3 regions of the Paenibacillus sp. V4I5 genome follow, and region 2 is predicted to be linked to each of the others. Evidence: riboswitches for the same ligand, from Rfam matches in the RefSeq annotation. Region 2 holds a riboswitch; each other region holds the start of a gene.
The links. Region 2 has a riboswitch for cobalamin ahead of QFZ78_RS30970 (energy-coupling factor ABC transporter permease). Riboswitches for the same ligand answer to the same signal wherever they lie in the genome.
Positions count from the first base shown of each region.

Region 1: another riboswitch for cobalamin. It lies ahead of QFZ78_RS16810 (ABC transporter substrate-binding protein); the one in region 2 lies ahead of QFZ78_RS30970 (energy-coupling factor ABC transporter permease).
Region 3: another riboswitch for cobalamin. It lies ahead of cobJ (precorrin-3B C(17)-methyltransferase); the one in region 2 lies ahead of QFZ78_RS30970 (energy-coupling factor ABC transporter permease).

Region 1 covers NZ_JAUSZB010000002.1:3,274,933-3,278,209, forward strand. Annotated here, with positions in the region: gene QFZ78_RS16805 (FecCD family ABC transporter permease) at 1-1,008, opposite strand, end outside; gene QFZ78_RS16810 (ABC transporter substrate-binding protein) at 1,010-2,020, opposite strand; cobalamin riboswitch at 2,173-2,326, opposite strand; gene QFZ78_RS16815 (type 2 periplasmic-binding domain-containing protein) at 2,359-2,886, opposite strand; gene QFZ78_RS16820 (aspartyl-phosphate phosphatase Spo0E family protein) at 2,948-3,214, opposite strand.
Region 2 covers NZ_JAUSZB010000002.1:6,310,668-6,313,944, reverse strand. Annotated here, with positions in the region: gene QFZ78_RS30980 (hypothetical protein) at 51-968, opposite strand; tRNA gene QFZ78_RS30975 (tRNA-Arg) at 1,126-1,199, shown strand; cobalamin riboswitch at 1,312-1,505, shown strand; gene QFZ78_RS30970 (energy-coupling factor ABC transporter permease) at 1,653-2,408, shown strand; gene QFZ78_RS30965 (energy-coupling factor ABC transporter substrate-binding protein) at 2,430-2,714, shown strand; gene cbiQ (cobalt ECF transporter T component CbiQ) at 2,711-3,277, shown strand, end outside.
Region 3 covers NZ_JAUSZB010000002.1:1,683,217-1,686,493, forward strand. Annotated here, with positions in the region: gene QFZ78_RS09795 (sirohydrochlorin chelatase) at 1-225, opposite strand, end outside; gene cobJ (precorrin-3B C(17)-methyltransferase) at 245-1,939, opposite strand; cobalamin riboswitch at 2,081-2,282, opposite strand; gene QFZ78_RS09805 (hypothetical protein) at 2,326-2,556, opposite strand; gene QFZ78_RS09810 (guanylate kinase) at 2,721-3,277, shown strand, end outside.

The DNA.
Region 1 (3,277 bases), 3.0 Mb from region 2:
GAGCAAATAAGCAAAAAATGGTGCGCCCAGAAATGCCGTGATGACCCCAAGTGGAATTTCAGTTGGACTCAGCAGGGTACGGGCAAGTGTATCTGCCCAGAGGACATAAATCCCCCCGCCAATGGCGGATAAAGGAATAATCAACCGATAATCCGGACCTACCAATAGTCGCACCAAATGCGGTACGATGAGTCCTACAAAGCCAATAACACCAGCAACAGATACCGCTGCAGCCGTTATGAAAGTTGCTACTATAAGCACAATCAGCTTCGTCCGCTCCACATTCACACCAAGATGTGACGCCTGCCGCTCACCAAGAGCCAGTAAATTTAACGACCTTGCATAGCTAAGCAGCACGACAAAACCGATAATTAAATAGGGTGAGATGATATAGGTATACGACCAACCTCGCATGGCCAAGCTGCCCATTAGCCAGAAAATAATTTCATTAATGACTTGATTGGAAATAGACACCATGAATGATACGATTGCCCCTAGAAAGGCCTGCATGACCACGCCTGATAAAATAAGCGTCTCCATCTTCAGCTTCCCTTCGATCTGGGCAAGCTTAAGAACCAGAAATAAAGAAATAAGTCCCGTCACAAAGGCAACAATAGGAATCGACCACTGCCCAAACCACGCTACTTGCAGTCCAAAATAGATTAAAAATGCGGCTCCAACAGAAGCACCCGAGGATACACCGAGTGCATAAGGATCAGCAAGTGGATTACGCAGCACACCTTGAAAAGCTGCCCCTGCAATGGAAAGTGAGGCCCCTACAAGAATCCCCAGTAATACACGGGGAAATCGCACTTTATTAATGATTTGTTCCGACGACTGCGGCCAGGTTGCATCGATGTGATCTCCCAGCCAAGGAATGTGCTTGGCGAGAATACTGGCAATTTGCAAAACCGGGAGATTAGCGGTTCCCAGCGACAAGCTCGCCATAATAGAAAGAAGAAGGAGTATAACCCCTACTCCTCCCCATAGCATTAATTTTCTTTTCATTTTATTTCACCAGTTCGGGATAAATGCCTTTCGCCATTTCAAGCAATCCATCGGTCAGTCTTGGACCTGGACGGCTCAACATGTTCTGGTCGAGGCCAATCACCTGTTTGTTCTTCACGGCATCAATGGCATCCCAACCGCTTCGCGTACGGATAATTTCATCAAGTGGTTTCTTGCTTTTACTATCGACGACCCCATTGGCGAACAAAATTACACCTGGGTTTTGTTGAATGATTTTCTCTTCGCTGATTTGATACCAGCCTTTTCCGTCTCCTGCGACGTTAATCCCGCCAGAAAGCTTGATCAATTCATCCATGTATTCGCCACTGCCCACTGTCCATCCCGGGGCAAATTCAATGTATACCTTTTTCTTGTTCTCTTGCTTGACGTCTTTCACTGCATTAACAACCTTTTGACGATCCGATTTCATCTTAGCAACCACTTTTTCCGCTTGCTCCTGATGATCTGTAATCAATCCGTAGGTTTGAATGTTCGCAATGGCATCATCCAAGGTTTTCGGCTCCACTTTAAACACGTTAATATTTAAAGCGCGCAACTTTTCTACCGTATCGGGTTTCATTGAAACTCCTGTGAACAAGACATTCGCATTGGCTGCAATAACTGCTTCTTGGTTAGGCTTCGTTATACTGCCAAGCTTCGGTTTCGTTTTGGCCGCTTCTGGATAATCATCGAAATCAGATACACCAACAATATTAGCCTCAAGCCCAATTGCAAAAAGGGCTTCAGTCTCTGCCGGAGACACGGATGCAATACGTTCAGGCGCCTTATCAAAAGTAAACTCCTTACCCGTAGCATCCTTTATCTTCAATGGATAGACCGTCTTTTTGGCTGCTGCTGGTGCCGAAGTTGCAGCAGGAGCTTTCGTTCCCTCCCCGCCAAGCTTAGATGGATCAGACATTTCCGTTTCCTTTTTGCCGCAAGCTGCGAGACTGATTGCTGTTACTAGAGCTAACGTAAGAATAAGTGCTTTTTTTACTGAATTCCTTTTCATCTGACAAAACCTCTTTCTGAACTATTTATTTCGATTGACCCTAACAAAAAAGCCCCTTTGTTCTCGAAGGAACAAAGGGGACGATAAATCGCGGTGCTCAGCAACCCTAAGGTTGCTTCCTGATTTAACGCGATCCTTTTCCTCGAAGGATGTCGTAAACGGCACCATGGGCAGGTATCCTGACTCTCCCGGCAACTCATGCCTGGATTACAGTGGCGGGACCGTGCCGGACTTTAACCGGCTTCCCTTTTAAGTGGCAATCTCTTCTTAATGAGCTTAACCAACACCTATGGCTGCATATTTTACTATCAATCTATTTGTCGATTATAGACTTCTTGTTACTTTTGTGCAATTACTTTGAGCACTTGTTTCGACTCGTTCAACTTTGGAGCATTTTGAGGAATAAAAGCCACCAAGCCTTTTCCTTCAAAACCTTGTTCTTTCATCCATTTGTTTCCTGCAAGAGGAATACCATAAAGATGCTTTTCTGCAGGCTTGCCTTCTTCAGCTATTTGAATAACACCATCCGGATAATCTTCCGGATTGATCGTATCATCCAAAGAAACGAAACCCGCTTGATTACTAAGTGATTTGAATTGATCTTCCGCAAGAATGAAGATGCCATTGCCTCCTGCAGCCAGCTCTACAATCATTTTTTCCATCGAGAATATAGGCGACGTATTAATTTTGACTGTAGGAACTTCGCCCACCTTGGACTTCAAGGAACTCTCCAGCTTGTCCCCCGCTTCACTTGGAAAACCATTAGAGCCCATTATAAATATAGATACATCCGGCTTCGGCCCGCCGCAACCCGTTAGAATCACCATAAGCCCCATCATCATAACTAACAGCCATTTCACTTTCATGTTGTAAGCGTACCTCCGTTTGTTATCTGCATCCATCGATAGTCGCGAGAAAAGTCGGTTTTCACCGACTTTTTTTCCCATTATGCATATATTCATTTATTTTTTGGTCTAGGATTGTGCTCAATTCAACGACGGAATCCGATGTCATTTCTTCGCCATCAAAAACCATCTTTTCTAACCTGCGTCGTAGAGAATGAATCTCTTCTTCTAATAAGGTAAGGGAGTTTTGCTTCTTTGCACGCTTGGTCAACCAACTTTGTCCGAAATCCTGTTCACGAATTTGAAAATGTTTTTGATAGGTTGATAGTTGATATTCCATAAAAGCCATGCTCATCCCTCCTTACTATAAGAATACCAGTTTTCATCAATAATGAACATATTTATTTACGTT
Region 2 (3,277 bases):
CATTCTATTATACCATATAAGATTTTCATTTCAAGGCAACCTTTCTTGCCTTATGATGGATCCGGATTAAACTGCTTCACAAACGCTTGAAGCACAAGGTTAGCTCGCTTCCACTGCAGCTTCATGGAATCAACAATCCCGTAATTGTCTAGTAATTCTTCCCGATTCACACTGCCAAATAATTTCTCTTGTAGAATAGCATGCAAGGCAGATGCCCATACATCAACAGCGCCTTCTTCCGCATTCTGTAAATCCGTATAGATCGATGTCCCATAGGCATAGGCTAGAAATTCCTGCCAAGTCTGCTTGGCAAAATAAACAAAATCAGGTTGGCTTATTTCACTAATGTCCCCGACCCTGCGAATCATATCACGAATGCGTGATGGAAAATCCTCCGGGCACATCGGTGTCTCTTCGATCTCGACAAGGATCTTTTCCCCATTCTTAGGGAACTCGATAAATCCACGCTCACCCATCTGTTTAAGAGCCTGTAAAGCTTTAAACTGAATGTGAGGGTGCCGCGGCTTCTCACCTAGCCACTCCTTTACACGTTGGCTTACGTCAGATTGATCAATAAACGCCAATTGTTCAAGGGCATTGACTTGCTGCTCTAATGTACCGTCTCTTAGCATATTCAGAAGCTTAAGCGCAAAAGCGCCATCATCGGCTGTCTTTTCTTGTATGTACTGCCGTAATAGATCCGTTTCTTCCTCTGGATCATCTTCCAATGGAGACGTCATTGGGAACATGGATTCCGGATACATGGTATACAGCCAATTCCTCAGGGCTTCCCATTGTTCGGTTTTGTGATGGTCTACTGTCGGAAATTGCAGTAGAAAGGTTAGCAATTGGAGTGCATCACTATACTGCTCTGTTTTTAGAAACCGAGTCAGCTCCTCTTCGTAATATTGCTCTGTTTTCGGAAAAAGAATTAAGTTATTGATGGATGGGTCCGTTATGATGATCACCTCAGAAATCTTGGTCTCGCTGGTGACAGTTTACTTGATTGTCCAAGTGATTGCAAAATAAACATTTAAAATAGGGTTGACTTCACTTGAAACTATATGATAATATAACTCTTGCTTCGCTAAACGGATCACATCCGCAAGGTAAGAAGAGGTCTATGTCTCAGTAGCTCAGCTGGATAGAGCACACGCCTTCTAAGCGTGCGGTCGGGGGTTCGAATCCCTCCTGGGACGTTTATGTACGGCAAAGGATCGCGAGAAATCGCGGTTTTTTTTGTTTATAAGAAAAATAAAATTCACTATGCTACGAATCTTTCATATTGTGCTATACTCTTTTCAATTACATATTTTTTCGAATAAATGAGGTGCCCTTGCGTAGCAAGCAAGGGGTAACAGGGAATCGGGTGCAAATCCCGAGCGGTCCCGCCACTGTATTCGGGGAGTTTCTTTCTATCATGTCACTTGATGCATATTCAGGGAAGGCAGAAAGAATACGATGATCCGAGAGCCAGGAGACCTACCTTCATTTATGCACCCAGAAACCTTCGCGGAAAGGAGCGGTGTACGTCAAGTCTCTCGACATGTAGCTTATATTTGTCGTTTATTCGTACGTACCCACGACCAATCCATCAGGATTGGTCTTTTTTGTTTGTTATTCGAACTTCAATTAGGAGGAATTAAAAAAACATGCAAACAAAATCACGAAAGACAAAGGTCGTTAGCTTCTTACTAGTGGTTATAGGGTTAGCCCTTTATCTATTCATTAATGAACCGCAAACCGTCTACGGCATGCACATTATGGAAGGATTTCTCCCCGTAGGTTGGGCTATATTTTGGTGGGCAGCCTTCCTTCCGTTCTTCTTTCTTGGTGTCCGAGCACTTATCAAAATTACGAAAGAACATCCAGAGCTCAAAATTATGCTCGGTCTTGCTGCTGCGTTCACTTTCGTACTTTCAGCACTAAAGATTCCTTCTGTGACCGGAAGCAGTTCTCATCCAACAGGTACAGGTTTAGGAGCTGTAATGTTTGGACCGCTCCCTATGAGCGTCCTAGGATCGATTGTATTGTTATTTCAAGCGGTTTTACTTGCTCATGGAGGACTTACGACTCTCGGGGCAAATGCATTCTCAATGGCCCTCTCCGGTCCAGTAGTTGGTTACTTCATATATAAGTTCATGATGAAAACAACCTGCAAACAAAAATGGTCGATATTTTTGGCAGCTGCTCTTGCCGACTTATCCACATACATTGTTACTTCTGTCCAATTAGCTCTTGCATTCCCGGCTGAACAAGGTGGATTTATGGCATCCTTCTTGAAATTCGGCGGTATTTTTGCCATTACGCAAATCCCTCTTGCCATTAGTGAAGGCATTTTAACCGTATTAATATGGAATTGGTTACAATCTTACAGCCCTAAAGAACTATCTATCCTACAACACTAAAATGAAAGGAGCTTCTGAGCAATGAAAACTCGTACTTTAAATACCCTTATGCTGATTGCTGTTGTATTACTGGCAGTTTTGCCCCTTATTTTCGTACAAGGCGAATTTGGAGGAGCTGATGATGCCGCTGAACAATTAATTCAGAGTATTCAACCTTCCTATACGCCATGGTTCTCTTCTTTATTTGAGCTCCCAGCTGAGACAGAAAGTATGCTATTCGCCTTACAAGCGGCCATTGGCGCTGGCTTCATCGGGTTTGCCTTTGGCTTTTTCAAAGGGAAAGCGTCTAAATCCAAAAACCAATGATAAAACGAATCGATTCGCTATCTTATAAAAATGCCTTACGCCCCCTGTCACCGATGTGGAAGTGCGGTTTTGCAGTTATCATGCTGCTGTTTTCTTATCTAACGCATCCACCCGTCCAGGTGCTTATAGCGTTATGGATGACTCTATGGACGGTTGGCTACGCTCGCGTTCCGATCAAATATTATGTAACTGTCATCGGTGCTGCATGCCTTTTTTTTGTGGGGAGTGTACCCGCATTAGTCGTAGAGATCCGTCCTCTGCCAGAAGCCATGCCTGATATTCATGAGGTGGCGGCCTTTATATTCATGGACTGGAAATTGTCCGTTACTTCAACAGGTCTTTTGCTAATTGGAAAATTATTCATTCGTATTATAGCGAGCTTAAGTTGCGTGTCCTTTATTATGTTCAGCACTCCTTTTTCTGAATTGCTGCAAGTCTTACAAAAAGTTCGTGTTCCCAAGCTGGTTCTGGAAATTATGCTTATTATGTATCGGTTTCTGTTCATCCTATTTGAAATAGCCAATAACATGTATCTAGCTCAGCAATCAAGAGGCGGTCAGACC
Region 3 (3,277 bases), 4.6 Mb from region 2:
ATGCCCGGCCGCAAATAAGATAATCGGAATGACCACGATATGAGTAGCCCCTATTTCTACACAGCGATCAATTCCTTGCATGATCGTTGGTTGAACAAATTCTAGGAAACAGGTCTCTACAATTTGCTCTTTCATCTTACTCGCTATTTCCGAAACAAAGAGGCGAACTTCCTCGTTCCCGCCTTCTTCCCGACTCCCATGACCCACAAATAAAACAGCATTCATCCTTTATTTCCCCCTAATTCTAATCGCCGCAAATGGCATTTTCGATAACGAAACCTACCATTTCTTGATGGCGGTAGCCTTCAATTTCTTTAACACGCTTGAAAAATTTATGAAACCGTTCATTCGGATGTCCTTCTTTTTGGTAACGTTCTACAATCCTGCCAACTAATTCGACAAGCTCCCCAGGGTCAATTCCTTCTGCAACGGGCTGAGCCGCATGCGCATTTCGACCTACCGTTTTTCCGCCAAGAAATAGATCAAATTTCTCTTTACGGTAGACGATGCCGATATCTTGCTGAACAGCCCCATAACAAGCCATTCCACACCCATTGAACCCAATTTTCAACTCTTTAGGTACTTCTAGATGGCCAATTCGGTGATGGATGGCTTCCGCATAAGGAATAGATTCACCTTTTTCCAAATTACAAAAGTCGCATGCTTTGATTTGCGCAACATCGCCAATCGGAGACAACAATAAACCAAGTGCACTTAGCTCGGATGTAATCTGCTTAGGGTTATCGGTTTGCACACGAACAATCAGTTGATGATGCGGTGAGTATTCAATATCTCCACGATCCCCAACAATCTCGCCTAACGCACACAGTTGGGCTGCTGTTAACTTTTTATTCGCGATTCCGGGGCTTACTGCAAACTCAAAGATAGATTGGGTCGCATTCAGCTTATTGTCAAATTCAAAAGGCAACTCTTCATTCCCTTTGGATACTAGCTGCAAGGCTTCTATTGCAAGCTGTAAGGAATTACTAGGTGACAAAATCGGTGATGACTTCAGCTGTGAAAGATCTCTATTTTCAGTAATCTTATCATCCAAGAGTTCATCTTCATCGTCGAACTCCCCCATGGATTCATCCCAATCCTGCTCATCCAATTGTTCCAAAGCCCAAGGCTCAGCCTCGGATTTCAACCTTTGATGTGGTTTAAGCGGCTGTGTTTCGGCCCCTAATGTGTATTTCCGCTGATAACCGCGCGGTGTAATCATGAGACCGTCATACAGCTTGGTTGCGGAATTACCAATAATAATGGTCGTTAACATGCCAATATCATGATTCAGCATATCAGCCAATGTCGTCACAACAACATGCTCGCGATCTCGATACGCGCTTTTGACAATCCCAACAGGTGTTAAAGGAGAACGATACTTAAGGAGAATGCGCTGAGTCTCAACGATTTGTCTGGTCCGTCTACCGCTTCGCGGGTTATAGAGGGCAATAACGAAATCAGCCATCCCTGCTGCATCAACCCGCTTCGCTATCAGCTCCCATGGTGTAAGATGATCACTTAAGCTAATCGTGCAAGAATCATGCATAATTGGAGCGCCTAGCAGAGATCCAGCCGAATGAACAGCTGAAATGCCAGGAATCACTTCTACTTGAACGCCATCCTCACGGGTCCAGCCTTGTTCCATCAATACCTCATAGACAAGACCGGCCATCCCATATACCCCGGCATCTCCACTGGAAATAACGGCAACCTTCTTCCCCTGCTTGGCTTGCCGCACAGCCTCTTGCGCACGACTCACTTCTTCCGTCATGCCTGTTCGAACTACTTGCTGTTCGGTTAACAGACCTGAGATAAGATCCACATAGGTGTTATATCCGATGATAACTTCACTTTCCTGAATCGCTTCCCTTGCACGCTTCGTAATATGTTCAAAACTCCCCGGCCCAAAGCCAATAATGAGCAATTTTCCTGACAATTTGCATCACCCTTCCCCGTAATTACACAAACAAAAAAAGCATCCCTAACATAAGTCATGTTAGAAACGCTTGGTAAATTACTACAGTTAATAAAACCAGAAGTAACCGCTCTCTAACACTCCCTAATTCCACGTAGGGTAATTGTGTTGTTGAATTAGGCAGGTCTCCTGACTTAATCATCCCCTTGCACCTTCCCAGGTTGTTACCCAGTGGCATGTTGCAAGCAGTTTCCGTAATAAACGGCGATTTTTACAGTGGCGGGTCCGTGCCGGTATTTCACCGGTCTTCCCTTTTAACCATACACCCGAATGGATCTATGGCACCTAATTCCTTTGATATGCAATTACGATCATCCTAACCATCTATCGATTGGGTTGTCACGTATTTATTCATAGATGGCCTGGTAGAGTCCTTCCATCAAACTCTGGTAACTGCTTGGTTCAAAGGTCATCTCGGCAAAAGAAACATGAATGACCTTGTTGATCGTTTTAACAATAAAAAAACTATCCTCCCCACGCTCCGGGTCAATATAGGTATAGCACTCTAAGTGATTGGTTCCGGTTTTTTGACGTAAAAATTCCGTTGCTTCCGCACTCAAACTCGCATATTTAGGCATAGTTAGATCCCTTTCCATTTAAACGATGTGATGCTATCTATTATAGCGTATTTTAACCCTTTGATTCCTATCAAAACGAGAAAGTATTTCTTTAATTTTCAGAATTTTCGTACTATAATGAATCTATCAAGATATCGCTTTCATTCTATGAAGGAGGAATTGATATGAGCAGTCATGAAACGAATGGATTGGTGTTTGTCTTTACTGGCACTAGCGGTTCTGGTCGTAAAACAATTGCCCATCACATTGCCAAAGAGCTTGGTTTCTCATCTGTCGTCTCCTACACAACTCGAATACCTAGACCCAAAGAAATCAACGGGAAGGATTATAATTTCATCTCACGCAAAGTGTTCATCGATAGTGACATTGCAGGTGAATTTTTTCAAACTGTTGAAATTGACGGGAATTTCTATGGGATCAAGAAAGCGGACATCGATGAAGCGCTTCGCAAAGACGGACTTATCTATGTCATTGTGAATCGTTATGCAGCTAATCGTTTCAAGTATACATTTGGAGATAGAGCTATCCGCTTGTTCATCTATGTCAACAAACAAACGATCATGGAACGCATGCTTGCTCGAAATACGCCTACTGACGTCATTGACCACTACATGAACCACTACATAGAGGAAGTCTCCTACCGCAAGGATTGTGAGTATGTTTTTGAGAATATGAATTTACAAGAATCGATCGACAAGGTGAAGGCAACCATGCTCGCTCA